3 regions of the Pseudogulbenkiania sp. MAI-1 genome follow, and region 2 is predicted to be linked to each of the others. Evidence: predicted binding sites of a transcription regulator. Region 2 holds the regulator's gene; each other region holds the start of a gene.
What was found. The regulator NrdR, encoded in region 2, represses ribonucleotide reductase genes. The targets are predictions, from matches to a motif close to AAANACNATATATNGTNTTT.
Positions count from the first base shown of each region.

Region 1 (9,608 bases), 2.8 Mb from region 2:
GACATCGTCGAATGCCACGTGCCGCCGTACGAGCCCGAGTTCAAGATCGTGCTGAGGCGAGGCGCGTAGGGGCCGCGAGCCGTTCGATCCTGAACGGTAGCCCCCGGCTGGCGCCGGGGTGTCTGCCCTACAGCCAGCGCCCGGGGTTCATCAGGCCGTCGGGGTCGAGCGCCTGCTTGATGGTCTTCATCAGCTGCAGCGCCACCGGGTCCTTGTAGCGCGCGAGCCAGTGCGGCTTGAGCTGGCCGATGCCGTGTTCGGCGGCCAGGGTGCCGGCGTGGCGGTAGACCAAGTCGTAGACGATCTCGTTGACGCGCGGCTCGTCGTCGAACAGCTCGGCGTTGCCGGGGCGAGTGTAGCTGACGTTGTAGTGCAGGTTGCCGTCGCCGGCGTGACCGAAGGCGACCACTCGCACACCGGGGAAGGCCGCTTCGAGCGCCGCTCCGGCTTCGTCGAGGAAGGCCGGGATGGCCGAACTCGGCACGCCGATATCGTGCTTGATGCTGGGGCCGTCGCGTTTCTGCGTCTCCGACATCGCCTCGCGCAGTTGCCACAGTTTCTGCCGCTCGGCCTCGCTCTGCGCTACCACCCCGTCCACCATGTCCTGCTCGGCGAGCCAGGCCACCAGTCGCTCGCTCAGCTCGGCCGAGTCGCCGCTGTCGGACAATTCGATCAGCAGGGCCCACGGCGCCGTGAACGGCAACTGGCCGGGGTGGTACTTGGCGAGCAGCCGCTGGCACACCTCGGACATGATCTCGAAGGTGGTGAGGCGGTCGCCGAAGGCGTCCTTCAGCGCGTTGAGCCAGGCGATCGCCGTGGCGGCGTCCCGGACGCCGACCAAGGCGGTGGTGTGCGCCGTGGGGCGCGCGAACAGCTTGAGCGTGGCGGCGGTGATTAGGCCGAGCTGGCCTTCGGCGCCGATGAACAGCTGCTTGACGTCCAGCCCGCTGGTGTCCTTCCTGAGCCCCGACAGGGCGTTGAGGATCTGCCCGTCCGGCAGCACCACTTCCAGCCCCAGCGTCAGCTCGCGCATGGTGCCGTAGCGCAGCACCGCGAGCCCGCCGGCGTTGGTGGAAATATTGCCGCCGATCTGGCAGCTACCCTCCGAGGCCAGCGACAGCGGGAACAGCCGGTCGGCGTCGGCCGCCGCCTGCTGCACCGCCGCCAGCGTCATGCCGGCTTCGACGGTGAGGCTGTGGTTGGCGGCGTCGATGGCGCGCACGCGGTTGAGGCGCTCCAGCGCCACCAGCAACTGGTGGCCGGAGGTGTCGGGCGTGGCGCCGCCGCAGGTGGAGGTGTTGCCGCCCTGCGGCACGATGGCGACCTGGTGCTCCCGCGCGAGGCGCACCAGGGCGGCCACCTCGGCGGTGGAGCCAGGGCGCGCCACCGCCAGCGGCCGGCCGTGATAGCGGCCGCGCTGGTCGGTGGTGTAGCGCGCGGTGTCGGCCTCGGCGGTGAGCAGGTTGGCGGCACCGATCGTCTTGGCCAGACGGGCGAGGAAGTCGTTCATGGGGTGGCTCAGTCGGGGATGTCCGGCGCCATCAGTTCGTCCGGGTGCCGCCAGCCGGGCAGGGCGGCGAGGCGTTCGAGCCAGGCGGCGACATGCGGCCAATCCTTGATGCGGAGCCCGGCCTCGTCCAGCCACCACAGGTAGGCGCTGGCGCTGAGGTCGGCGATGGTGGCGCCGCTCTCCAGCAGGAAGGGCTGGCGGGCGAGGTGGGCGTCCAGCACCGCGAGGTCGTCGCAGGCGCGCAGTTCCAGCCAGGCCAGCACCTCGGCCGGAACGCTGGCGAAGCGGTGGTAGAAGCGCAGGTTGGGCACCGACAGGCCGATGCGGTTGGCCTCCCAGCCCAGCCATTCGCGGATGCCCTGGCGCTCGCCGGGACGGCCGGCCAGTACGCCTTCGCTTTCCGCCAGCCATTGCAGGATGGCGTTGGACTGCACCATGGCCACGCCGTCCACCACCAGCGCCGGCACTTCGTCCCAGCGGCTGGCGGCGCGGAAGTCGTCCGGCCGCTCGGCGCGCGGCGCGGCGAGGTCGACGTGGCGGTACTCGTGCGAGATGTCGCCCAGCATCAGTGCCAGGCGGACCTTGTAGCTGTGGCCGGAAAAGCGGTTGCCGTAAAGGGTGAGGGTGCTCATCGTGGTCCGTTCGAAAGGGCGGCGGGGTGGCCCGCCGCGCCGTGGGTGGATGACGTGCCCGCCGGCGTCACTTCTGCCAGTAGGTCTTGACGTTGACGAATTCGTAGAGCCCGAACTCCGACAGCTCGCGGCCGTAGCCGGAGGCCTTGACGCCGCCGAACGGCAGCCGGAGGTCGGAGCTGGTGTGGCGGTTGAGGTAGACGCTGCCGGCCTCGATGTCGCGCGCCAGCGCCCAGCCGCGCTCGGTGTCGGCGGTGTAGATCGAGGCGCCGAGGCCGAACGGGGTGTCGTTGGCGAGGCGGATGGCGTCGGTCTCGTCGTGTGCGCGCAGGATGCTGGCCACCGGGCCGAACACTTCCTCGTGGTAGACGCGGCAGGCCGGGTTGACGTGGTCGAGCACGGTGGCCGGGTAGTAGAAGCCGGCGCCGTGCGGCATCTGGCCGCCGCTGAGCAGGGTGGCGCCGTTGGCGCTGGCGTCCAGCACCTGGGCGTGCAGCGCCTCGCGCAGGTCGGCGCGCGTCAGCGGCGCCAGCGTGGTGGCCGGGTGGCGCGGGTCGCCAGGGATGAGGCGGGCGGCTTCGGCGAGGAAGGCCTCGACGAAGGCTTCGGCGATCTCGGGCACCACGATCATGCGCTTGGCGGCGTTGCAGCTCTGGCCGGCGTCGCGGAAGCGCGAGTGACAGGCTTCGCGCGCGGCGGTCTCGATGTCGGCGTCGGCCAGCACGATGAAGGGGTTGCTGCCGCCCAGCTCCAGCACGGTCTTCTTCAGGTGGCGCCCGGCCAGGCTGGCGATGACGCGGCCGGTGGTGGTGGAGCCGGTGAAAGCCACCGCGTCGGCGGCCTTGATCGCCTCCTCGACCTGGTCATGCTCGATCCAGGCCACGTCCAGCACCGCCAGATTGGCGGCGGCGACGATGTCGAGCAGCTTCTGCGTGCTCTGCGGCACCGACGGCGCGGGCTTCACCAGACAGGCGTTGCCGGCCATCAGCGCCGGCACGGCGAAGCGCAGCACCTGCCAGATCGGGTAGTTCCACGGCATCACCGCCAGCACCAGGCCCAAGGGCTCGAACGCCACGCCGCTGTGGCTGGCCTGGGTGGGGATGGTCTTGGCGGCCAGCAGCCCCGGCGCCAGCTCGGCGTAGTAGCGGATCAGCTGGGCCGACTTGTCGATCTCGGCCAGGCACTCGGCGGTGAGCTTGCCGACTTCCAGCGTCACCAGGTCGGCCAGCGCCACGCGCTCGGCGGTGAGGGCGTCGGCCAGTTTCAGCAGCCGCTCGGCGCGCTGGGCGACGGTCAGCCGCGCCCAGGGGTGTTGCGCGGCCTTGAGCCGGGCGACGGCGTCGGCGAGTTTGTCTTCGGGCCAGGCGGGACGGGTGAACACCACCTCGCCGTTGGCGGGGTTGCAACTGGTAAAGGCTGTCATGGCAGGGTAGGGAACACGGTATTGAACGTCACTGTAACAAAAAGCCCCGGCTTGGGGCAGCCGGGGCTATGAGCGTAGGCGACGCGGACGTTCAGACCAGCGTCAGAGCCTGTGAAAGAAATCGTCGCGAGCGGCCCTCAGCGGGGTGAAGAGCAGCGCAGGAACCAGAATGTACACAAAGTACATGAGGATTCTGAGCAGCGCATGAGCCCCGATCAGGGACGCGCAGCCGATTTATTCTCAGGCTCTCAGCCCGGCCGGCTTCTCGCCGTGCAGAAAGTACTGGATGGTCTCCTGCACGCTCTTGATGGCGTCGCCGAACGGCAGCGGCTCGGCACCGCGGAAGAACAGCCCCTTGCTCACCTCGCCGCGGAAGGCGGCGGCGAGCTTGAGGTCGATGCAGAACTGGCCGACCTTGGCGAGCCCGTCGCGCAGGCCGCATACCGACAGGCAGTTGAGCGCCTGGGTGCAGCGGCGCGGGTCGGCCTTGGCGTTGGCCTGCAGCTTGTCGAGCCGCTTGAGGTAGCTCTTGAGCCACGGCGTCAGCACGCCGCGCGCCGGCAGTCCGGCCACGCTGACGAACTCGACGATGTCCTCGGCGCGCGCACCGGCCAGGGTCTGCTTGAAGTGGGGGTGGGCATCGCCTTCCTCGGTCACGGCGAAGGCGGTGCCGATCTGCACCGCCGCGGCGCCGTAGTCGTTGAGGTAGGTCTGCACCTTCTCGTGGCTGTTGACACCGCCGGCGACGATCAGCGGAATCTTTTCGCGCTCCAGCCCCAGTGTCTTGAACAACTCGAAGGTCTCGTCCAGCACGCGCTTGAAGTCGAACTTGGCGTCCCCGATGTCGTCGAGACGTGCCGCGCCGAGGTGGCCGCCGGCGTGCTTGGGGTGTTCGATGACGATGGCGTCGGGCAGGCGGTTTTTCTTCATCCAGCGCTTGAGCACGATACCGATGCCGCGCGCCTCGGACAGGATCGGGATCAGTGCGACGTCCGGGTGCTCGGCGGTCATCTCCGGCAGGTCGAGCGGCAGGCCGGCGCCCATCACCACCGCGTGCGCGCCCGATTCGCAGGCCTGGCGTACGTAGTCGGCGTGGGCGTCGACCGCCTTCATCACGTTGACGGCGACGAGGCCCTGGCCCTCGGCGTTGGCCAGCGCGCCCTTCACCTCGCGGTCGAGCGCGATCAGGTTGAGACGGTTGAGTTCGTCGGCGCCGGCGGCGTGCTCGCTCTGTTCCATCAGGTCGGCATGCAGGTGGCGCAGGTCGACGCTGGCGATGGTGCCGACGCCGCCGGCACGGGCCACGGCACCGGCCAGGCGCTTGGCGGAGACGCCGACACCCATGCCGCCCTGAACGATGGGCAGGAGGGTGCGGCCGCGGATCACGAGGGGAGAAAACGGGTGCGTCATGGTGGGGGATTCTGGCTGCGGGGAAAGGCTTCCATTGTAGGGAGGCGGCGCGCTGGAGCTTTGACCGCAGTCAAGGAAGGGCCGGCGCTGCCGTGTTCTCCCCGTTTTCAATGCTGGCGGAAGGTGAAATCCGCAAACCTCAACGCTACGTCATGCTGGTTACCCGGCCAGCCGGGTGGCGACGGCGTCGGTAGGGGCGCGGGCGGACGGATCGCCTGCCAGCGGTAGTGGCGCACGCCGCATGCCGCCAAGTCGTCAGCCAGCCGCGCCAGCTCGGCCTCGTCGTGCCAGTGCGGGTGGATCGAGGTGCGGCACTCGTAGGCCACGCCGCTGGTAAGCAAGAGGTCAAGGCTGCGCCGCGCGGCGTGGCCGCTGCCGGGCACGCCGGTGAGCGCGTCGTAACGGTCCCATGCCGTCTTGACGTCGAAGCCCACCCAGTCGAGCAAGGGCAGGGCGGCGGCGAGCCGGGCGGGATACGCCCCGCCGCTGTGCAGACCGGTGGCGAAACCGAGCTCGCGCACCTCGGCCAGCAGCGCCGGCAGCGCGGTCTCGGTCAGCGGTTCGCCGCCGGAGAACACCACGCCGTCGAGCAGGCCGCGACGGCTCTCCAGCCAGTCGCGCAGCGCCGGCCAGTCGGCCTGGCCGTCACTGCGCCGCCACAGCTGCGGGTTGTGGCAGTAGCCGCAGCGCCACGGGCAGCCGGCGAGAAACACTACGGCGACCAGCTTGCCCGGCCAGTCACAGGCCGAGAACGGCTCCAGCCCGCCGATGCGCGCCGCCTCAACCGGCTTGGCGCTCATCGAAGTGCAGGCGCTCGTTGAACTCGCCCTGCTTGCCGATGTTGAACGCGGCCACCGGACGGTGGTAGCCCATCACGCGGGTCCACACCTCGCAGCGGGTGCGCTCGCTGTCGTCCAGTACGATGTCGAGGTGGCGTTGTTCGGACAGATTGCTCATGGTGTTGCCTTTCTTCTGGGTGAAAAGATCGGGGGCGAGAACCCCCGGAGCCTGAGTCGGTAGATAAGTAGGATGGCTGGAGCGAAGCGCAACCCATCGCCCAGTCTTAGCCCTGCCTGCGCCGTTTCTCGGCCAACAATTCCGCGTCGCAGCGCGGGCAGAACTCGTGGTGGCCGGACAGGTAGCCGTGCGTCGGGCAGATCGAGAAGGTCGGCGTGATGGTGATGTAGGGCAGGCGGAACCCCGCCAGCGCGCGCTTCACCAACTGGCGGCAGGCCTCCGGGCTCGACACCGCCTCGGTCATGTAGAGGTGCAGCACGGTGCCGCCGGTGTACTTGCGCTGCAACGCCTCCTGCCGCGTCAGCGCCTCGAACGGGTCGTCGGTGAAGCCCACCGGCAGCTGGCTCGAATTGGTGTAGTAGGGCTGCTCGGCCGTGCCGGCCTGCAGGATGTCGGCAAAGCGCTTCCTGTCCTCCTTGGCGAAGCGGTAGGTGGTGCCCTCGGCCGGCGTCGCCTCCAGGTTGTAGAGGTGGCCGGTCTGCTCCTGGAAGGCCAGCATCTGCTCGCGGATGTGATCGAGGTAGCGGCTGGCGAAGTCGTGCCCCCAGACGCTGGTGATGTCCTCGCGGTCGGCGGTGAAGTTGCGGATCATCTCGTTGATGCCGTTCACACCGATGGTGCTGAAGTGGTTGCGCAGCGAGCCCAGGAAGCGCTTGGTGTAGGGATAGAGCCCGGCGTCGATCAGTTCCTGCACCACGCGGCGCTTCGCCTCCAGGGTGTCGCGTGCCAGTTCCATCAGGCGGTCGGTTTCTGCCAACAGGCCGGGCAGGTCATTCTTGAAGCGGTAGCCCAGGCGAGCGCAGTTGAGCGTCACCACGCCCACCGAGCCGGTCTGCTCGGCGCTGCCGAACAGGCCGTTGCCGCGTTTCAGCAGCTCACGCAGGTCGAGCTGTAGGCGGCAGCACATGCTGCGCACCATGTGCGGCTCGAGGTCAGAGTTCACGAAGTTCTGGAAGTAGGGCAGGCCGTACTTGGCGGTCATCGCGAACAGCAGATCGGTGTTCTCGCCGTACCAGTCGAAATCCTTGGTGATGTTGTAGGTCGGGATCGGGAAGGTGAACACCCGGCCCTTGGCGTCGCCCTCCAGCATCACCTCGATGTAGGCGCGGTTGATCAGCGCCATCTCGCGTGCGCAGTCTCCGTAAGTGAACGGCATTTCCTCGCCGCCGATCACCGGGATCTGCGCGGCCAGGTCCTCCGGGCATACCCAGTCGAAGGTTAGGTTGGTGAACGGTGTCTGCGTGCCCCAGCGGCTCGGCACGTTGAGGTTGTAGATCAGCTCCTGGATGCACTGCTTGACCTGCTCGTAGGAGAGATCGTCTTTTTTCACGAACGGAGCGAGGTAGGTGTCGAAGGAGCTGAACGCCTGCGCCCCGGCCCACTCGTTCTGCAAGGTGCCCAGAAAGTTGACGATCTGGCCGCAGGCCGACGACAGGTGGCGCGGTGGCTGCGATTCCACCTTGCCCGGCACGCCGTTGAAGCCGGTCTGCAGCAAGGTGCGCAGCGACCAGCCGGCGCAGTAGCCGGACAGCATGTCCAGATCGTGGATGTGGAAATCCCCCTCGCGGTGCGCCGTGGCGGCCTCGGCGCTGAATACCTTGGCGAGCCAGTAGTTGGCGGTCACCTTGCCGGCCACGTTCAGGATCAGCCCGCCCAGCGAATAGCCCTGGTTGGCGTTGGCTTGCACGCGCCAGTCGGCGCGGCTCAGGTATTCGTCGATGGCGGCGACGGCGTCGACCGGGGCGAGGGGATGGGCGGACAGGCGGGTTGCTTCAGTCATGGCTCAACATATGGTGTTTGTTATGTTGAGATGCACTATAACTGGTGGGATGACGCTCGGGTGGACGAAGCTCCGAACCCTTGACCTGGATCAAGCGTCAAAACGCAGCATGTTGTGTTTTGAATGTGAAAAAGCACAGCATGCTGTGCCTTTTTGAGGTGGAGCCTGCGTCGTAGGATGGGTGGAGCGAAGCGCAACCCATCACCGCCTAGGCAAATCGATGGGTTCCGGCATTGAGTGCCTTCACCCATCCTACAGCCGGGCGCGAACGGGCCTCAGCGCTCGGCGTAGACGAAGCGCTTCCCCGCCTTGTCGAAGGCGTACACCTTGTAGGCCACCTTGCCCATGCCTTCCATGCCCGGGCTGCCCGGCGGCATGCCCGGTACGGCGAGGCCGGCGAGGTTCTTCGGCTTGTCGCGCAGCACCTTCTGCACCAGGTCGGCCGGCACGTGGCCCTCGAAGGTGTAGCCGTCGATGCGGGCGGTATGGCAGGCGCCCAGGTCGGACGGCACGCCCAGGCGCGAACGCACGCTGGCGAGTTCGCGGCTCGGCTCTGTCTGCAGCGTGATGCCCTTGGCTTTGAGGTGGTCGGCCCAGGCGGTGCAGCAGCCGCAGTTGGGGTCCTTGTACAGCGTGCCCTGGGCAGCCAGGGCGTGGCCGGAGAGAAGCAGGGCGCCGATCGTGGCGAGTCGTTTCAGGTTTTTCATGGTCGATCCTGGCAAATGACAGTTAAGAGGGCTGGCCGGTTGTCGGCCTTGGCATGTTCAAGAAACCAGGTTCAGGCGGGAGGAGGGCGGGTCGCCACCGGCGGGATGTACTGTGGCTGTCCGTCCGGCTCATGCCCCACTTGTACCGCCGCCAGCGGTGCCAGCGGCGGGTCTCCGACATTGGCATGAGAAGTTGTTGCATAAAAATGACAGCAAGCTGCCATGCCGGCCGGCATCGCCCGGGGCGCACAGCCGGCGTCATCGGCCGACAGATAGCGCGGCGCGTTGGGGCCGTGGCAGCTCGGCGGCGTGGCGCTTTGCGCTGGTGCAACCAGCGGCAGCGCCAGCCAGACGGTCAGCAGCACCAGCAGGAAGGGGCGGAAGAATCTCATGGCGAAAGCTTAGCGCAGCCGCGGCCTTCGGGTCTTGAGTTGGCACAATTCATTTCAATCTTCATTGTTTTCAAAGAATGGTGTAACCTTTTTAAAGACAACTAATATTAATTTTGTCAGCCCCTGACACCCATGCCGGACGATCCCGCTCGGGGCTAGCGGGGGCCGGCGACACCATGGAATCCGCAGCGCATGGATACCTTGAAGGCACTGATGGTCTTTATGACCACCGCCGAAAACGGCAGTTTTTCCGACGCCGCGCGCAAGCTTGGCGTTTCTCCCGCCGCCATCAGCCAGAGCATCGCCCGGCTGGAACAGGAGCTGGAAGTCCGCCTGTTCAACCGCACCACGCGCCAGCTGACGCTGACCGAGGACGGCCGGCGCTTCTACGCGCAATGCCGCGGGCCGGTCAACAACCTGGATGCGGCGATCAACCAGCTCAAGGCGAGCCGCGACGAGCCGGCGGGGCACCTGCGCATCAGCCTGCCCAACTCCTTCGGCCGGCACTTCATCCTGCCGCTGATGGGCGAGTTCTGCCAGCGCCATCCCAAGATCCGGGTGTTCTTCGGCCTCGACGACCACTTCAGCGACCTGATCGAGGACGGTTACGACGTCGGCGTGCGCGTCGGCATGATGCCCGATTCGCGGCTGTCGGCGCGCCACCTGGCGCAGCTGCCCTTGTATACGGTGGCGACCCCCGACTACTGGGCCAAGCACGGCCGTCCGCAAAAGCCGGA
Region 1 is NZ_AZUR01000001.1:3,795,652-3,805,259, reverse strand. It holds gene PSEMAI1_RS0117815 (phosphoribosyltransferase family protein) at 1-69, shown strand, start outside; gene PSEMAI1_RS0117810 (FAD-binding oxidoreductase) at 128-1,510, opposite strand; gene PSEMAI1_RS0117805 (glutathione S-transferase family protein) at 1,519-2,142, opposite strand; gene PSEMAI1_RS0117800 (aldehyde dehydrogenase family protein) at 2,210-3,565, opposite strand; gene PSEMAI1_RS0117795 (nitronate monooxygenase family protein) at 3,806-4,975, opposite strand; gene PSEMAI1_RS0117790 (anaerobic ribonucleoside-triphosphate reductase activating protein) at 5,083-5,775, opposite strand; gene nrdD (anaerobic ribonucleoside-triphosphate reductase) at 5,756-5,932, opposite strand; gene PSEMAI1_RS0117780 (ribonucleoside triphosphate reductase) at 6,039-7,772, opposite strand; gene PSEMAI1_RS0117775 (DUF411 domain-containing protein) at 8,048-8,479, opposite strand; gene PSEMAI1_RS21905 (hypothetical protein) at 8,551-8,871, opposite strand; gene PSEMAI1_RS0117770 (LysR family transcriptional regulator) at 9,064-9,608, shown strand, end outside.
Region 1: a site for NrdR is predicted at 7,873-7,892, ahead of PSEMAI1_RS0117780 (ribonucleoside triphosphate reductase). Genes of this name have one in related genera too.

Region 2 (9,608 bases):
TCTGTTGTCGCAAGACGGCACTTTCGTGACGGAGCTATCGCTCCATCGGTTTTTTGTGTGGACTATCGTTATGCCAAGGAACTTTTTCCGGCACTGTCGCTCTCAACTTGACTAGTGCAATCGTGCTGCCAGTGAGGGGCGGTGGTGACGTGCGCAAAATTCACAACCGAACATGAAAATGTTCGGTTTTGTTTTTTGTCGCGCAGAAAGGCGGAATCAAATTGGTGCGTTGCACAAATTTGTGAGGGCTGCGTACTGCACTGGAGTGGGGCTTTTCCCGGTGCGCCCAATTCATGCTCCGTCACGACCATGAGGCAGGGTGGCGGTGCATGCAGCGAGGTTTTCAGCTTACAGAAAATGAAATGGGGCCGGTTTGATGAAAATCAATGGCTTTGTTTGCAGGGTTTGAGTGGAACAGGCAAAAAAAATGCGCGGACATCAGTCCGCGCCAAGTCTACAAAGGAGAAATAGAGGAGAAACTATCAAGAAGCAATTGCTGCGTCTCAACAAGGACAGATTATCCAGATTGGTGCGGGGGCTGTCAACAGCAAAGTGTTGCAATGCACGAAAAAGATGCTTCGATGTCGCACATTGGAACATTGTGGTGTCACAAATCGAAAATGCGATCCCCTCTCCACGCTGGCTTGGCGGTGTGCGACAATTCTTTTTTTGTCTCTGACGCAGGATTCCCTCATGTCCATGCCGCATCCCGCTCTGCCCGATCCCCGCCTGTACCCTGATCCCATGCCCAGCAACATGCTGATTCATTACACCCTGTCGGTGTTGAATGCGGTGTCCGATAGCGACCGGGATGCCTGCCATGACTCGCTCAAGCAGGCCGTGGCCGAACTGCTGGAGCGTGACGACGTGCTGACCTTGTCGGTGGCGCTGGCCATGGTGCCGTCGCAGGCCGCCTACCGCGTGCTGTGGGACGCCCTGCGCGCGGCGGTGGAGCAGCCGGCCGGGCGCCACGCCGTGGTGTTCGCCGTACCGCTGGTGTTGGTGGTCGGTGCCAAGCCGCAGGCCACGCTGCCGGATCGCATCGCGGACGTGGACGGACTGAACGCGATCTTCCGCGAGCATGGCGTGTTCGCCGAAGGGGCGGAGGTGTTCCTGTCGGGCAAGCTGCTGCACCCGGACGCGGTGGCCGGCATTTCGTCGGCGCAGTTGTACCGTTTCACCCGCTCGCTGGCCGATGCCGCGCGTGGCCTGCCGCTGGAGCTGGAGCCTTCTGCCGTCACGGTCAAGAACGACGGCGTGTTCCTGCGCTACCTGATCGGGGTGGCCATCCAGGAAGAGGGGCAGCCGGCCCCGGTCAAGCTGGGCGGTTCGGTCGGTCCGTGGGGCATCCCGCTGATGAAGTTCCTGGGCGAGCAGCTGAAAACCGACGGCGTGACCTTGTTCCCGATCGCCCGTCCGCCGCAGACCCTGCTGCAGGCCATGGTGGCCGGGGGGAGTGCGCGTCAGGAGGTGGCGCTGCAGGCCTTCGCCAGCAGCATGATCCGCAAGCTGCGCGATCTGGGGCAGGAGCCGGTGGCGGTGCTGTCCGCCCACGAGAACAACGAGCTGCGCTTCACCATTTCCGCGCCAGGCGACGAGAAGAACTGGGAAGGCTTCGTCTGGCCGCTGTCGTCGCTGGATTCGGTGCCGCTGATCGAGTCCCAGTTCTGCGAGCTGATGGCCGAGTGCCGGGTGGGCGACGTGCGCGTGGTGCCGCAGGTGCAGCCGGATCAGCAGAACGGCATCCCGCTGTTCCTGACCGCCGACGACGTGCCGCCGGCGGGGACGACGCTGCAGTAACGGCAGCGGGGCATGAGCCGGATTCATGCTCATGTCCCGAATTGCTCATACCAATGGGGCGCGCATTTGAGGTAAAATCGCGCATCTCGATTAACCCTTTGATTGGAAGAGTCAAAGATGTTTGCAGCCGATCTGACGATCGCCAAGTACGATCCGGAACTGTCCGCGGTGATGGACGCCGAATACCGCCGTCAGGAAGACCACGTCGAACTGATCGCCTCCGAAAACTACGTCAGCCCCGCCGTGATGGAAGCCCAGGGCTCGGTCCTGACCAACAAGTACGCCGAAGGCTACCCGGGCAAGCGCTACTACGGCGGCTGTGAACATGTCGACGTGGTGGAGCAGCTGGCGATCGACCGCCTGAAGGCTCTGTTCGGCGCCGAGTACGCCAACGTGCAGCCGCACTCCGGCTCGCAGGCCAACCAGGCGGTGTACGTATCGGTGCTGAAGCCGGGCGACACCATCCTCGGCATGAGCCTGGCGCACGGCGGCCACCTGACCCACGGTGCCTCGGTGAACATCTCCGGCAAGCTGTACAACGTGGTGCCCTACGGCCTGGACGAGAACGAAGTGTTGGACTACGACGCCGTCGAGCGTCTGGCGCGCGAGCACAAGCCGAAGATGATCGTGGCCGGTGCTTCCGCCTACGCGCTGGAAATCGACTGGGCGCGTTTCCGCAAGATCGCCGACGAAGTGGGGGCCTACTTGTTCGTCGACATGGCTCACTACGCCGGCCTGGTGGCCGCCGGTGAGTACCCGAACCCGGTGCCGTACGCCGATTTCGTCACCACCACCACCCACAAGACCCTGCGCGGCCCGCGCGGCGGCGTGATCCTGTCCAAGGCCGAGCACGAAAAGGCGCTGAACTCGGCGATCTTCCCGTGCCTGCAGGGCGGCCCGCTGATGCACGTGATCGCTGCCAAGGCGGTGGCCTTCAAGGAGGCCGCGTCGCCGGAGTTCAAGGCCTACGCCCAGCAGGTCAAGAAGAACGCCAAGGTGATGGCCGAGACCCTGATCGAGCGCGGCCTGCGCATCGTGTCGGGCAAGACCGAGTCGCACGTGTTCCTGGTCGACCTGCGCGCCAAGAGCATCACCGGCAAGGATGCCGAAGCCGCCCTGGGCCGTGCCCACATCACCGTCAACAAGAACGCCATCCCGAACGATCCGGAAAAGCCGTTCGTCACCTCCGGCATCCGCATCGGCACCCCGGCCATGACCAGCCGCGGTTTCGGCGAAGCCGAAGCCAAGCAGCTGGCCAACCTGATCGCCGATGTGCTGGAAGCACCGAACGACGAGGCGGTGATTGCGCGCGTGGCCGGTGAAGTGACGGCCCTGTGCCAGCGTCTGCCGGTGTACGCAGTAAAGTAAGCAGTTTTAGACGCTTATGTCATACTGAAAGCGGCCTTCGGGCCGCTTTTTTGTTTTTTTGCGTCAGGTACGGAGATGCGTTCCGGCCAGGTTGCCGCTCTTGCCGGTCGATGTGGGCGGCCAGGGCCATGATGGAGCTGATGGTACGGCTCCACGATGTGGCACTCTCTTTGACGAGCATCAGAAACAGTGACGTTAACGCTTCCGACCTTTGCTGATACCATCGCATGATTACTACTAGTCAGGTTGTCACACCATGAAATGTCCGTTCTGCGGTAACGCCGACACCCAGGTGATCGATTCCCGCGTCAGCGAAGACGGCACCAGCATTCGCCGGCGCCGCCGTTGCCTGGCGTGCGAGAAGCGTTTCACGACGTTCGAAACCGCCGACGTGCGCATGCCGCAGGTGGTCAAGTCGGGCGGGCATCGGGCCGAGTTCGACGTCGAGCGGGTGCGTACCAGTTTCCTGCGCGCGCTGCACAAGCGCCCGGTGCCGACCGCGCTGGTCGACGATGCCATCGACCGCATCTGCCATCGCCTGCTGCAGCTGGGCGAGCGCGAGATCAGCTCGCGCCAGATCGGCGAGATGGTGATGAACGAGCTGGCGAAACTGGACAAAGTGGCCTATATCCGCTTTGCTTCCGTGTACCGCAGCTTCCAGGACGTGTCGGAGTTTTCCGAGGCGATCAAGGAAATCCAGAAGTCCTCGTGAGAGCACGGCATGACGTTTTCCGCTGTTGACCACGCTATGATGGCGCGGGCGCTGAGGCTGGCCGAGCAGGGCCTCTACACCACCACGCCGAACCCCCGCGTCGGCTGCGTCGTCGTGCGCGACGGCGAGATCGTCGGCGAGGGCTGGCACGTGGCCGCCGGCACCCCGCACGCCGAGGTGCACGCCTTGCGCATGGCAGGCGACCGGGCACGCGGTGCGACGGCCTACGTCACGCTGGAGCCGTGCAGCCATTACGGGCGCACCCCGCCGTGCGCCAAGGGACTGATCGAGGCCGGGGTCGGACGTGTAGTCGCGGCGATGCAGGACCCGTATCACGAAGTGGCCGGGCGTGGCCTCGGCATGTTGCGCGAGGCCGGCATCGAGGTGGCCGCCGGCCTGCTGGAAGCCGAGGCGCGCCGGCTCAACAAGGGTTTCCTGTCGCGGGTGGAGCGCGGCCGGCCGTGGGTCACGCTGAAGGCCGCGGCCTCGCTGGACGGCAAGACCGCCTTGCTGAACGGTGCCAGTCAGTGGATCACCGGCCCCGAGGCCCGGCGTGACGTGCATCATCTGCGTGCACGTTCCTGCGCCATCCTGACCGGCAGCGGGACCGTGCTGGCAGACGATCCGCAGCTGACGGTGCGCGAGGTCGACACCGCGCGCCAGCCCTGGCGGGTGGTCGTCGACAGCGGCTTGCAGACGCCGGCGCAGGCGCGCATCTATCGGGACGGGCGGACCATCCTGGCGACGGCCGTCGCCGATGCCGCGCCGCATCAGCCTTACCGCCAGCAGGGCGTCGAGGTGTGGGCGTTGGGCGACGCGCAGGGGCAGGTCGATCTGGCCCGCTTGCTGGCGCGTCTGGCGCAGGAAGGCGTGGGGGAACTGATGGTCGAGGCTGGCGCAGGGCTCAATGGCGCCATGCTGCAGGCCGGGCTGGTCGATGAGATCGTGCTGTATCTGGCGCCGACGCTGCTGGGCGACGCGGCGCAGGGGCTGTTTGGCTGGCCGGCGCTCACGTCGCTGGCCGAGAAGAGGAATGTCGATGTCCGTGACCTGCGCCTGGTGGGTCAGGACGTGCGGCTGGAGTTGATGGTGTCGCCCCGCTGAGGAGCGGGCCGGGTTGAAAGGGCAATAACAGCAAAAAAAACCAAAATACAAAATATATGGAGGACGACGATGAAACTGGCAGCAAAGCAGCTGGAGCACGTATCCCGATTGGTGTTGAAAGCCTTGGGTTGCAAGGAAAAAGAAGCCATCATTGTGAGCCGGCATCTGGTGGAGGCCAATTTGCGCGGCCACCACAGCCATGGGGTCGGCATATTGCCTTTCTACGTCGACAGCGTGCGAAACGACACGCTGCGTCCCAACCAAGCTGCCAGGCTGGTGCGCGACGCCGGGGCAATCCTGCAGTTTTCCGGCGAGCGCGGCTTCGGCCAGCGGGTGGCGCGCGAGGCGGTGGACGCCGCCATCTGGCGCGTCAGGGAAACCGGCGTGGCGCTGCTGACCGTGCGCAATGCCCACCACATGGGGCGCATCGGCTGCTACGGCGAGCAACTGGCCAATGCCGGCCTAGTTGGCTTGTTTTTCGTCAACGTCACCGATTTTCCCAATCCCATGGTCGCACCGTTCGGCGGCATGGCCGGTCGCTTCGGTGGCAATCCGATCTGCATCGCCTTTCCGGGCACCGACAAGCACCCGGCCTTCATCCTCGATTTCGCCACCAGCCGGGTTTCCTACGGCAAGACCCGGGTGGCCTATCACGCCGGCAAGCATTTCGACGAGCCGGTGATGCAGGACCATGCCGGCCACCCTACCCATGACCCGCGAGTGATGTGGGAGGAGCCGCAAGGCACACTGCGGCCGATCGCCCACCACAAGGGCGGCGGCTTGCTCGCCGCGACCGAGTTTCTCGCCGGCCTGCTGTCCGGCGGTGGCACCATCCAGCCGGAGCGTCCGCGCCAGGGCGGCATCCTTAACCAGATGACGGCCTTCGTGGTCGACCCGGCGCAAACCGGCTCGCTGCCCTGGCTGCAGGCCGAATACGACGCCATGACCGAGTACATCAAGTCCACTCCCACGCCGGAAGGCAGCGAGCCGGTGCAGATGGCGGGTGAGCCGGAAGCGCGCCGGCGCGCCGAACACCTGGCCAGCGGCATCGAGTTTTCCGACAATGAATGGAATGCCATTCGCACGGCGGCCCTCGAGGCCGGGGTGATGGCGCATCAGCTGGACGAAGTACAGGAGCTGGCATGAAGGAAGTGGAGGACGCCCTCGAGGCGTACCTGAACCTGATCCACCGCAAGGGGGCCGCCGATCAGGTGGTCGAGGAGCGTCGTCAGTTGCTGAAGAAGCTGACGACGCTCCTCGACGGCCGTCCCAAGGACATCGAGCTGTTTCGCCAGGCGGTGGATGTCTACCTCGAGCGCTGCCCGCACGAGGACCGGGTGACCGCGCTGACCTGCGCCCGGGAATACTATTATTTCTGGCTGGGGGACATGAAGAAGCTGGCCGAGCTGACGTCCCGCTCCGGCTTCACCATCCACAACCCGCGCATGGACATCGCCGCGTCGCTGGACGAACTGCTGCAGCGCATGGCGGCTTCGGGGTTCAACCGCTTCCCACCCTCGCTGGAGATCTACCTTGGCAAGCTCTTCGAGGGCGGCATGAAGGAGCGCCAGATTGCTCCGCGCGAGCAGATTCTCAAGGGCATGCTCTACCTGCTCGATGGCCAGCCCTACAAGCCGGAAAACTACCGCATCGCGGTGGACGCCATGCTGCTGCAGCTCAAGTTCGACGACGACGAATCGCGCGTGGCCTTTCTGCAACTGGCACGCGAGTACTTCTACTACTGGCTGTCGTTCCCGCCGGCGGCAGAGCGCAGCACCATGATGGCTCCGTTCTGAGCGGGCGGTACCACCGCGCCACTTCCCGGCAGCTCCCCATCCTCCTTCGCTGGAGGCATGCGGTGTCATCCGCCTCGTGACCCATAGCGGGCCTGTTCCGCCTCCTCGTTTCCGTTGCCGTTTGGAATTACACTCTCCGGCATGACAACGGGAGCCGCCATGACCACCCCCACCGCCTATACCGCGCTCGCCGAGCGTTTTACTCGTCTTTACCGCTATTACCATCTGCATGCCATCGCCTCGTGGGACCAGGCCACGATGATGCCGCCCAAGGGCAACGAAGCCCGCGCGGCGGCGCTGGCCGAGCTGCAGGTGTTGATCCACCGCACGCTGACCGAACCTGGTCTGGCCGGGCAGATCGCCGCCGCCGAGGAGGAGAGTCTCGGCGAGATGGAGCGCGCCAATCTACGCGAAATCCGCCGCAGCTGGGAACAGGCCAACTTGTTGCCCGAGTCGCTGGTGGAGGCCAAGGCGCTGGCCGGCTCGCGTTGCGAACACGCTTGGCGCACGCAGCGCCCGGCCAACGACTGGCAGGGCTTCCTCGCCAACTTCCGCGAGGTGGTGCGGCTGTCGCGCGAGGAGGCGCAACGCTTGGCTGAAGCCAGCGGCCTCAGCCCGTACGATGCGCTGATGGACAAGTACGAGCCGGGCATGACCAGCGCCGCCATCGAGAGCGTGTTCACCGACGTCAAGAGCTGGCTGCCCGGCCTGATCCGGCAGGTGCGTGAGCGCCAAGCCGGCGAGACCGTGCTGCAGCCGGTTGGACCGTTCCCGGTCGAGAGTCAGCGCGCGCTTGGGCTCGATGTGATGAAGTTGCTCGGTTTCGATTTCGACGGCGGCAGGCTCGACGTCAGCGTGCACCCGTTCTGCGGCGGCGTGGCCGAGGACGTGCGCATCACCACACGCTACCGCGAGGACGATTTCGTGCAGAGCCTGATGGGCATCGTGCACGAGACCGGGCATGCCCGCTACGAACAGGGCCTGCCGCGCGACTGGCTCAGCCAGCCGGTGGGGCTGGCGCGCTCGATGGGCGTCCACGAAAGCCAGAGCCTGTCGTTCGAGATGCAGCTCGGCCGCAGCCCGGCCTTCCTCGAGCTGATCGCGCCGCTGGTGCGCCGGCACCTGAGCGAGCAGGAGGCGTTCTCGGCGGCCAACCTGGCGCGGCTCTACACCCGGGTACAGCCCGGCTTCATCCGGGTCGATGCCGACGAGCTGACCTACCCGGCGCACATCATCCTGCGGTTCGAGATCGAGCGTGCGCTGATCGAAGGCGAGATCGAGGCCGAGGACATTCCGGCGTTGTGGGATGAGAAGATGCAGGCCTACCTCGGCGTCGACACGCGCGGCAACTTTACCAACGGCTGCCTGCAGGACATCCACTGGACCGACGGCAGCTTCGGTTATTTCCCCAGCTACACGCTGGGGGCGATGTACGCGGCGCAGTATTTCGCCACCCTGCGCCGGCAACAGCCTGACTTGGATACCCAGATCGCCGCCGGCAACCTGGCCCCGGTGTTCGACTGGCTCGATCGGAATATCTGGAGCCAGGGCAGCCGCTGGCAGACTGACGAACTGGTGGAGCGGGCCACCGGCGAAGCGCTCAACCCGGCGCACTTCCGCGCCCATCTGGAACTGCGCTACCTCGGCTGAACGGTGCTGGCCTGATAAATGAAAACCCGACGCCATGGCGTCGGGTTTGCTTTGTTCGCCAGCACGCCTTGTCAGGCCGTTTCCGTCACCGGCTGGCACACCGCCACCCACTCGCCGCCGACCACCTCGGCCAATCGGTGCGGGCTGATGCGCACCGCGGTGTGCACGTCGCCGGCCGCCGGCATCACCTCGTCGAAGTCCTTGAGCGACTGGTCCAGATAGACCGGCAGCGGGGTGGCCAGGCCGAACGGGCAGACGCCGCCGACCGGATGGCCGGTCAGGCGCTCGACGTCCTCGCCCGGCAGCATCCGCCCCTTGCCGAAGGTAGCCTTGAACTTGCGGTTGTCGATGCGTGCGTCGCCGCGCGCCACCACCAGCACCACGCGCTCGTCGGCGAGGCGGAACGCCAGCGTCTTGGCGATGCGCCCCGGTTCGACACCGTGTGCCTCGGCCGCCAGCGCCACGGTGGCGGTACTGGTGTCGAGTTCGATGATGGGGATGTCGTGCCCGGCACGGGCAAAGAAATCGCGGACGGATTGCAGGCTCATGGGCGTCTCGGCTGGCGGGGCAGGGCCGTCCATTATACGGTGTGACGATACGCGGAGAAGAGAGCGAGGAGCCCGCGCCGGCCCCGATGCAGGCAGGGCGGCACGGGCCATCGTCACGGCATTACACCACCAGATAGGACGATTGCGTGAGAATGCGCTCGTACTCGCCGATGAAGGCGGCCTGCTGTTCCGGGCTCAGTTCTGCACTGTTCACCTTGTCGGCGTAGCGCTCGGCGATCTCCTCCGGGGAGAGGTGCACGTAGCGCAGCATGTCGGCGATGGTATCGTGCTCCTCATGGCCGTGCCAGTTCGGCTGGCCGTGCGCGTCCAGCACCACGTTGATCGAGTCGGTGTCGCCGAACAGGTTGTGCATGTCGCCGAGGATTTCCTGGTAGGCGCCGACCAGGAACACGCCGACCAGGTAGTCCTCGCCCGGCGCCACGTCGTGAATCGGCATGCTGGCTTCCAGGCTCTGGCGGTCGATGTACTGCGTCACCTTGCCGTCGGAGTCGCAGGTCAGGTCCTGCAGTACGGCGCGTCGTGTCGGCTGCTCATCGAGGCGATGGATCGGCATCACCGGCAGCACCTGGTCGATGGCCCAGGTGTCCGGTAGCGACTGGAACACCGAGA
Region 2 is NZ_AZUR01000001.1:1,034,971-1,044,578, forward strand. It holds gene PSEMAI1_RS0104765 (hypothetical protein) at 694-1,800, shown strand; gene glyA (serine hydroxymethyltransferase) at 1,918-3,168, shown strand; gene nrdR (transcriptional regulator NrdR) at 3,425-3,880, shown strand; gene ribD (bifunctional diaminohydroxyphosphoribosylaminopyrimidine deaminase/5-amino-6-(5-phosphoribosylamino)uracil reductase RibD) at 3,890-4,984, shown strand; gene PSEMAI1_RS0104790 (malate/lactate/ureidoglycolate dehydrogenase) at 5,054-6,130, shown strand; gene PSEMAI1_RS0104795 (hypothetical protein) at 6,127-6,780, shown strand; gene PSEMAI1_RS0104800 (carboxypeptidase M32) at 6,940-8,430, shown strand; gene PSEMAI1_RS0104805 (YbaK/EbsC family protein) at 8,502-8,978, opposite strand; gene speA (arginine decarboxylase) at 9,100-9,608, opposite strand, start outside.

Region 3 (9,608 bases), 880 kb from region 2:
GACAAGCACGCCGCCCACTGGATGGTGCGCCATTTCGTGCAGGACCCGGAAGTCGCCGCCGTCACCGGCAACCCGCGTATCCGCAACCGCTCCACCCTGCTGGGACGCGTGCAGGTCGGCGAGTTTTCCTCCATCGTCGGCATGATCAAGCGCGCCCAGCGCAGCTTCGGCCGTCTGTTCACCGTCTCCGGCGTGATCACCGCCTTCCGCAAATCGGCGGTGCACCAGGTCGGCTACTGGAGCGCAGACATGCTGACTGAGGACATCGATATCACCTGGAAACTGCAGCGCGACGGCTGGGACGTGCGCTTCGAGCCCAACGCCCTGGTGTGGATACTGATGCCGGAAACGCTCAAGGGCCTGTGGAAGCAGCGCTTGCGCTGGGCCATGGGCGGCGCGCAGGTGCTGCTCAAGAACCTCGACGTGATCCGCCACCCGAGCCAGAACCACCTGTGGCCGCTGATGCTGGAGCTGTGCCTGAGCCTGTTCTGGTCTTACGTGATGCTGCTGCTGGTGATCATCTGGCTGGGCGGCCTGCTGCTGCCGGCAGGCTGGCTGCCCGTCGTCGGCTCGCCGCTGATCCCGCAGTGGAGCGGCGTGATTCTCGGCGCCACCTGTCTGTTGCAATTTGCCGTCAGTAAGTGGCTCGACAGCCACTACGACAAGGGGCTGGGACGCAATTACTACTGGATGATCTGGTATCCTTTAGTGTTTTGGGTCATCAACATCGGCTCAACCATTGTCGCCTTCCCCAAGGTGCTGTTGCGTGGTGAAGGCAAGCGTGCCCGCTGGGTCAGCCCAGACCGGGGAATTCGCGCCTGATCGCGATAGAGGAATTCCATGCCTGACAACCTGATCATCAACGCACGTCACCACCTGCCCTGGCATCAGCGCCTGCTGTCCAACGCCAGCACGGCGGCAGCCTGGGCCGGCTGGCTGTACCTGTGGCGCCCTATCGTCAACGGTGCCAACTGGCTCACCAGCTGGGGAGCGAGCTACCACCAGCTGCTGGCCAAGACCCTGGCCACCGGGACGTCGGGTTCGCTGGAGAATTCTGTGGTCGCCCTGCTTGGCACTTCCGGCACCCTGCTGCTGTGGTCGCGGCTGCCGGCCCGCAAGCCGACCACCACCCCGCACCATCAGGAAACGCTGGCGAGCTACGCCCGCCATTTCGGCATGGACGAGCAGCAGATCCTGGCCGGCCGTGCCGCCTCGGTGTGCGTGGTGCACCACGACGCCCACGGCAAGATCATCGGCATCGAACCGCGAGCCTGATCGGCTGGCCGCAAAACAGAACGGGTCGCCTTGGCGACCCGTTTTCGTTTTTACCTCAAGACTGGCCGAAGCCGGCTTACTTCCAGAACTTCCACCACGGCATCTCTTCCGTCCGCCAACCCTTCACCAGGTACGGGCTCTTCGGATAGTTGAGTTCCAGCACGCGGCGCGCGTCGTCGCGCAGCTGCGGCATGCCGAGCTTGTCGTAGGCTGCCACCGTCAGCGCCAGCGCCTCTTCCAGATAGCCGGTGTTGGCGTATTCCTTCACCACGTTCTGCGCCCGACTGGCCGCGGCGAGGTAGGCACCGCGCTTCATGTAATAGCGCGCCACGTGCATTTCGTGCCCGCCCAGCGCGCCAACCAGCTTTTGCATCTTCTGGGTGGCGTCAGCCGAGTACTGGCTGTCGGGGAAGCGGGAGGTGAGTTCGCGGAACGCCAGGAAAGCCTCGCGGGTGGCGCGCGGGTCACGCTCGCTCATGTCCTGGCCGGCCCACTTGGCCAGCAGGCCGGAGTCGTCGTTGTAGTACACCAGGCCCTTGAGGTAGAACATGTAGTCGAGGTTGGGGTGGGTCGGGTGCAGCTTGATGAAGCGATCGGCGGCGGCAATGGCCAGTTCCGGCTCATTATCCTTGTAATGGGTGTAAGCCAGGTCCATTTGCGCTTGCTGGGCATAGCGTCCATACGGGAAACGTGCCTCAAGCGTTTCGTAGAGTTTGACAGCACGGGTATAATTACCACTGTTCAACTCGTCCCTTGCCTCGGCGTAGAGCTTTTCAACGGTCCAACTGCGCGTTTCATCATACGGCTCATTGGAAGCACAACCGGCGAGGCTAAGCGCCACCAACATTGCTGCAACGTATCTTTTCATGACCGATCCTTACTTTGATTCCGAGGATTATAGCGATATCTCCGACAACGAGGTATCCGCGACGCAACAGTTCGAGGTCCCGCTTTCCCTGGCGGGAGAACGGCTCGACGCGGCGCTCGCCAAGCTCCTCCCGGATTACTCCCGTAGCCGCCTGACCCAGTGGGTCAAGGACGGCCACGTCCTGCTGGACGGCAAACCCGCCGTCCCCAAAACCAAGCTCCTGGGTGGCGAGCGTATCGACGTCGCCATCCAGCAGACCGAAGAACAGCTCGCCTACCACCCGGAGGCGATGGATCTGCCCATCATCTACGAAGACGAGCACATCCTCGTCATCGACAAGCCCGCCGGCATGGTGGTCCATCCCGCCGCCGGCAACTGGACCGGCACCCTGCTCAACGGCCTGCTCTACCACTACCCTGCCCTGACCCACGTGCCGCGAGCCGGCATCGTGCACCGGCTGGACAAGGAGACCAGCGGCCTGATGGTGGTGGCCAAGACCATCCCGGCGCAGACCGAGCTGGTGCGCCAGATGCAGGCGCGCAGCGTCAAGCGCATCTACCGCGCCATCGCCGACGGCGTGGTGCCGTTCGACGGCAAGATCGAGACCCTGATCGGACGCGATCCGCACAACCGCATGCGCATGGCCGTGGTCAAGTTCGGCGGCAAGCAGGCCATCACCCACGTGCGCGTGCTGGCCACCTTCGCCAGCCACTCCTATATCGAGTGCCGCCTGGAAACCGGTCGCACCCACCAGATCCGCGTGCACATGCGCGAGGCGCGCCATCCGCTGGCCGGCGACCCACTGTACGGCAACCCGCGCCACTCGATGCCCGAAGAGGTCGAGGAAGCCGTCAAGGCGCTGGGGCGCCAGGCGCTGCATGCCTTCAGCCTGACGCTGACCCACCCCGCCACCGGCCAGGAAATGAGCTGGAAGGCCCGCCTGCCGGACGACATGAAACACCTGCTGGCGGTGCTGGGCGGCGAAGGCAGTCCGCTGGAGTCGGAAAACCCGGACTACGTCGAGGACGATGACGAGGATTGGGACGACGAGGACTACGACGTCGAGGTGCACTATGTACGCGACTGACAACCCCGACTGGCTGACGGCCGACTGGCCGGCCCCGACCAAGGTCAGGACGCTGATCACCACGCGCAAGGGCGGCGTCAGCGAGCCCCCTTACGACAGCTTCAACCTCGGCACCCACGTCGGCGACCTGCCGGAGCATGTCTCGCTGAACCGCGAGACGCTGCGCCGCTACGTGCCGGAAGAACCGGCCTGGCTCAGCCAGGTGCACGGCACCCGCGTGGTGGACGCCGCCGAGGTATCGGAAACCCCGCCCGAGGCCGACGCCAGCTTCAGCCGCACGCCGGATGCGGTGTGCGTGATCATGACCGCCGACTGCCTGCCGGTGCTGCTCGCCAACCGCGACGGCAGCGTGGTCGGCGCCGCCCATGCCGGCTGGCGCGGGCTGTGCGACGGCGTGATCGAGGCCGCCGTGGCCGCGATGAACGAGCCCGCGGCCAATCTCATGGCCTGGCTCGGCCCGGCCATCGGCCCGGACGCTTTCGAAGTCGGCGCCGAGGTACGCGCCGCCTTCATGGCGCACGACCCGGCGGCAGCGCAGGCCTTCACCGACATCGGCGAGGGCAAGTACCTGGCCGACATCTACGCGCTGGCGCGGCAACGGCTGACGGCGCTCGGCATCACCGAGGTCTACGGCGGCGACTTCTGCACCGTGATCGACCGCGAGCGCTTTTTCTCCTACCGACGTGACCGCACCACCGGGCGCATGGCCAGCCTGATCTGGATCGAACCCTGAAATCAGGGTTTCCCGCCTCTCGAAACCGCCCGCGTGGCGGTTTTTTTGATGCCAGGAACGTAGCATCGCCGCCACACGCCATGCCTACAACATCTGGTGTTGTTTTGTTGCCAGCAATCCGTTCCTTGTAATCCGGGGCTTGTAGCCTGTCGCACCGCAATAGCACCCAAAGCACCGAAAACGGGAAGTAGCCCGCAAAGCCAATAACCACGCGGATTTCCGTTTTCCAGCCCGATGTCAAGACTTGTTCTGCCGCTCACTCACCACTAGAATTTGGGCCTGTTTCGCAGTACAACAATACATATAGTGTTTGCCCACAGCTAACACACAGCTTTTCAACAGACTTGTCCACAGCCGCGTTCATGCTGCTGACAACCCACCACCCAAAGCAAGAGGGCCTCATGCAACTGACCACCTTTGAAGGGCAAACTGCCGCCGAGCTCGGCCGATCCGCCGCACCGCAAGCCGACTTCAGTCAGTACAAGACCATCCGCCGCAACGGCGCCGTCGTACCGTTCGAACCGGTCAAGATCTCCATCGCCATGACCAAGGCCTTCCTGGCGATCATGGGGCACCAGGGCGCCACCTCCGCCAGCATCCGCGACAAGGTGGCCCAGCTGACCGAAATGGTGGTGAGCGCGCTGATGCGCCGTAAGCCCGAAGGTGGCGCCATTCACATCGAAGACATCCAGGACCAGGTCGAACTGTCGCTGATGCGTGCCGGCGAGCACGACGTGGCCCGCTCCTACGTGCTGTACCGCGAAGAACGCTCGCGCGAGCGCGCCGCCCGTGGCGAAGCGCTGATCCAGATTACCATCAACGTGGTGCGCAAGAACGGCGCCAAGCTGCCGCTCGACATCGCCAAGCTGCGCGCCACCATCGAATCGGCCTGCGTGGGCCTTGCCGAAACCGACGTCGACGCCATCCTCACAGAAACGCTGAAGAACATCTACGACGGCGTCAGCGAAGAAGAAGTCAACAAGTCCGCCATCCTGGCCGCGCGCGCCATGATCGAGCAAGACCCAGCCTACGACTACGTCACCGCCCGCCTGCTGCTCAACAACATCCGCCTGGAAATCCTCGGCGAAGCCGTGAGCCAGGAAGAAATGGGCCAGTGCTACGCCGACTACTTCCCGCAGGCCATCAAGAAGGGCATCGCCGCCGAGCTGCTGGACGAGCGCCTGGGCGAGTTCGACCTGAAAAAGCTGGGCGCCGCGCTCGACGCCAAGCGCGACCTGCAATTCGGCTACCTCGGCCTGCAGACCCTGTACGACCGCTACTTCCTGCACGTGGACGGCACCCGCATCGAGATGCCGCAGGCGTTCTACATGCGCGTCGCCATGGGCCTGGCGCTCAACGAAGTGGACCGTGAAGCGCGCGCCATCGAGTTCTACAACGTGCTGTCGAGCTTCGACTTCATGTCGTCCACCCCGACGCTGTTCAACTCCGGCACCCGCCGCAGCCAGCTCTCCAGCTGCTACCTGACCACCATCGCCGATGACCTCGACGGCATCTACGAAGGCATCAAGGAAAACGCACTGCTCTCCAAGTTCGCCGGTGGCCTGGGCAACGACTGGACCCCGGTGCGCGCCATGGGCTCGCACATCAAGGGCACCAACGGCAAGTCGCAAGGCGTGGTGCCGTTCCTGAAGGTGGTCAACGACACCGCCGTGGCGGTCAACCAGGGCGGCAAGCGCAAGGGCGCGGTGTGCGCCTACCTGGAAACCTGGCACCTCGACATCGAGGAATTCCTCGAGCTGCGCAAGAACACCGGTGACGACCGCCGCCGCACCCACGACATGAACACCGCCAACTGGATTCCGGACCTGTTCATGAAGCGCGTGATGGACGGTGCCGAATGGACGCTGTTCTCGCCGTCCGAGTGCCCGGACCTGCACGACCTGGTCGGCTCCGCCTTCGAGAAGCGCTACCAGCAATACGAAGCCATGGCCGCCCGTGGCGAGATCAAGGTGTTCAAGCGCATCCCGGCCCTGAGCCTGTGGCGCAAGATGCTGACCATGCTGTTCGAAACCGGCCACCCGTGGATCACCTTCAAGGACCCGTGCAACATCCGCAGCCCGCAAGGCCACATGGGCGTGGTTCACAGCTCCAACCTGTGCACCGAGATCACGCTGAACACCAACGACGACGAAATCGCCGTGTGCAACCTGGGCTCGGTCAACCTGGCCGCGCACATGCAGGCCGACGGCACGCTCGACGCCGCCAAGCTGCAGCGCACCATCCGCATCGCCATGCGCATGCTGGACAACGTCATCGACATCAACTTCTACCCGGTGAAGAAGGCGCGCAACTCCAACCTGAAGCACCGTCCGGTCGGCATGGGTATCATGGGCTTCCAGGACTGCCTGCACATGAAGCGCATCCCGTACGCCTCGCAAGAAGCCGTGGAGTTTGCCGACGAGTCGATGGAACTGGTGGCCTACTACGCCTACTCCGCCTCGAACGAACTGGCGCAGGAACGCGGCCGCTACCCGTCGTACAAGGGCAGCCTGTGGGATCGCGGCGTGCTGCCGCACGACAGCATCAACCTGCTGGCGGCCGAGCGCGGCGGCTACCTCGACGTGGACCGCACCGAGCGCCTGGACTGGAACAAGCTGCGCGAGCGCATCAAGGAACACGGCATGCGCAACTCGAACTGCCTGGCCATCGCCCCGACCGCGACCATCGCCAACATCATCGGCGTGTCCGCCTCGATCGAGCCGACCTACCAGAACCTGTTCGTGAAATCCAACCTGTCGGGCGAATTCACCGTCACCAACGAACACCTGGTGCGCGACCTGAAGAAGCTCGGCCTGTGGGACGAAGTGATGGTCTCCGACCTGAAATACTTCGACGGCAGCCTGGGCCGCATCGACCGCATCCCGGCCGAGCTGAAGGCGATCTACGCCACAGCCTTCGAGATCGACCCGAAATGGCTGGTGGACGCCGCCAGCCGTCGCCAGAAGTGGATCGACCAAGCACAGTCGCTGAACCTGTACATGGCCGGCGCCTCGGGCAAGAAGCTGGACGAGCTGTACAAGTACGCCTGGGTACGTGGCCTGAAAACCACCTACTACCTGCGCACCCTGGCCGCCACCAGCGCCGAGAAATCGACCGGCCGCGGCGGCGAGCTGAACGCGGTATCGGCCACCACCCCGGCCGTGGCTGCCGCGCCGGAAGTGGACAACACCCCGGCCACCGACGCCAAGTTCTGCTCGATTGACAACCCGGATTGCGAAGCTTGCCAATAAGGCAAGCGCAGCAAGCCGAGGTTGATGCGAAGCAACAACCCGGATGCGATTCGCCGCCTTGTGCGGTGAATCGCCAAGCCCGCAGGGCGTGTGAAGCTTGCCAATAAGGCGATGACGTAGGGTGGGTTAGCCTGGAACAGGCGTAACCCACCGAAATTAGTCATAGAAGGATGGGTGGAGCGTAGCGAAACCCATCAATAACTCGACCTACAAGCCTCATCCCCAAGCCGGTTCCTCCGAGCCGGCTTCAGGATGAGCCGAACCCGGCCCCAGCCCGGCCAGTCAAACCCCCATGCGACATCACGTCGCCGAGGAGATTGCCATGCGCCGTTTACTGCTGCTGAGTACCATCGCCCTGCTCGCCGGCTGCACCACCATGGCCGACCAGCTTCACGGCTCGTTGAAGCCGCCGCCGACCCAGGGCTATGCGATCTTTTCGATGACCGTGCGCACCTTCAGCCCGGACAGCGCCTCAGCCAGCCTCAACTGGCGCGGCGTCGACAACGGGCGGCACGGCACGGTGACGGTCAGCTTCAACACCGACAGCGTATTCGGCGAAGAAGGCATGAGCCCGGTGGAAGGCAAGCTGCAGCTCGTGGCGCTACCGCCCGGCCGCTACCAGTTGGCCGATGCCTACGGCCACTGGGGCGACGGCTACAGCTGGTGGCCCTATCGCCGCATCGCCCACTTCGTGCTGAACAAGCCGTTCGAAGTGCGCGCCGGCGAAGCGGTTTACCTCGGCGAGGTTCGGTTCAACCTCGACAACCTGCCGGATGTCGACCTGCTCGACGCCAGGCGCCGCGACTTCGGCCACATGCGCCGGGTATGGAAGGTGAATGATCTGTCGTCGATCGCCATCCGCCCGCTCACCGGCCGGGTCGGTGGCGGCTACTGAAACAGAACGACCCGAGGCCGTAGGATGGGTGAAGCGCAGCGCAACCCATCACACAACTCGATAACGATGGGTTACGGCACTGACTGAGCGAGGCAAGCGTAGCGTCGCGAAGGAATGATGCCTCCACCCATCCTACACAAGCCGACTCCACCGAGCCGGCTTCGGAATGGCATTTGAACATCCGTCTTCGGCCGGCCCGCACAGCTTGGATGAAGACCCGAGAAACACTTTAGAAAGAAAAACCAGGAGTTAGCGCATGCTGAGCTTTGAAGACCCGATCGCCCCCGTTGCCCCGGCCCACAACTCGATGGACGCCCACGGCACCGGCCGCGTCAATGTGGTGGACAAGAAGGTGATCAACGGCACCACCGACGTGAACCAGCTGGTTCCGTTCAAGCACAAGTGGGCCTGGGAAAAATACCTGGCTCAATGCGCCAACCACTGGATGCCGCAAGAAGTGAACATGCAGCGCGACATCGAACAGTGGAAGACCGGCCAACTCACCGAAGACGAAATGCGCATCGTCAAGCGCAACCTCGGCTTCTTCGTCACCGCCGACAGCCTCGCCGCCAACAACATCGTGCTCGGCACCTACCGCCAGATCACCAGCCCGGAATGCCGCCAGTTCCTGCTGCGCCAGGCCTTCGACGAAGCCATCCACACCCACGCCTACCAATACATCGTCGAATCGCTCGGCCTGGACGAAGGCGAAGTGTTCAACGCCTACCACGAGGTCAAATCCATCCGTGACAAGGACGAATTCCTGATCCCGTTCATCGACGTGCTGTGCAACCCGGAATTCAAGACCGGCACCCTCGAAAACGACCAGAAGCTGCTCAAGTCCCTGATCGTGTTCGCCTGCATCATGGAAGGCCTGTTCTTCTACGTCGGCTTCGTGCAGATCCTCGCGCTGGGCCGCCAGAACAAGATGACCGGCGCCGCCGAACAGTACCAGTACATCCTGCGCGACGAGTCCATGCACTGCAACTTCGGCATCGACCTGATCAACACCATCAAGCTGGAACAGCCGGAAATCTGGACAGAGCCGTTCAAGGCCGAAGTCACCGAACTGTTCAAGCACGCGGTGGAACTGGAATACGCCTACGCCGAAGACACCATGCCGCGCGGCGTGCTCGGCCTCAACGCCGCCATGTTCAAGGAATACCTGCGCTTCATCGCCAACCGCCGCATGCAGCAGATCGGCCTGGAGCCGATGTTCCCCGGTGTGACCAACCCGTTCCCGTGGATGTCTGAGATGATCGATCTGAAGAAGGAGAAGAACTTCTTCGAGACGCGGGTGACCGAGTACCAGACTGGCGGGGCGCTGAGCTGGGATTGATTTGGTGTCAGAAATCGGAAAGCTTGAAATTTTGTAGCCAAAGTTTGAAATTTCCGATAGCCAAAGCATGAAATTTTGCTTGGCAGCATGAGAAAGGCCCTGCGATGCAGGGCCTTTCTCATGGCGTGATGGACTAACTAGCCTTGTTATAAGTTATCGC
Region 3 is NZ_AZUR01000001.1:1,912,173-1,921,780, reverse strand. It holds gene pgaC (poly-beta-1,6-N-acetyl-D-glucosamine synthase) at 1-822, shown strand, start outside; gene pgaD (poly-beta-1,6-N-acetyl-D-glucosamine biosynthesis protein PgaD) at 841-1,275, shown strand; gene PSEMAI1_RS0108955 (outer membrane protein assembly factor BamD) at 1,352-2,143, opposite strand; gene rluD (23S rRNA pseudouridine(1911/1915/1917) synthase RluD) at 2,142-3,230, shown strand; gene pgeF (peptidoglycan editing factor PgeF) at 3,217-3,963, shown strand; gene PSEMAI1_RS0108940 (ribonucleoside-diphosphate reductase subunit alpha) at 4,365-7,214, shown strand; gene PSEMAI1_RS0108935 (hypothetical protein) at 7,537-8,109, shown strand; gene PSEMAI1_RS0108930 (ribonucleotide-diphosphate reductase subunit beta) at 8,417-9,448, shown strand.
Region 3: a site for NrdR is predicted at 4,256-4,275, ahead of PSEMAI1_RS0108940 (ribonucleoside-diphosphate reductase subunit alpha). Genes of this name have one in related genera too.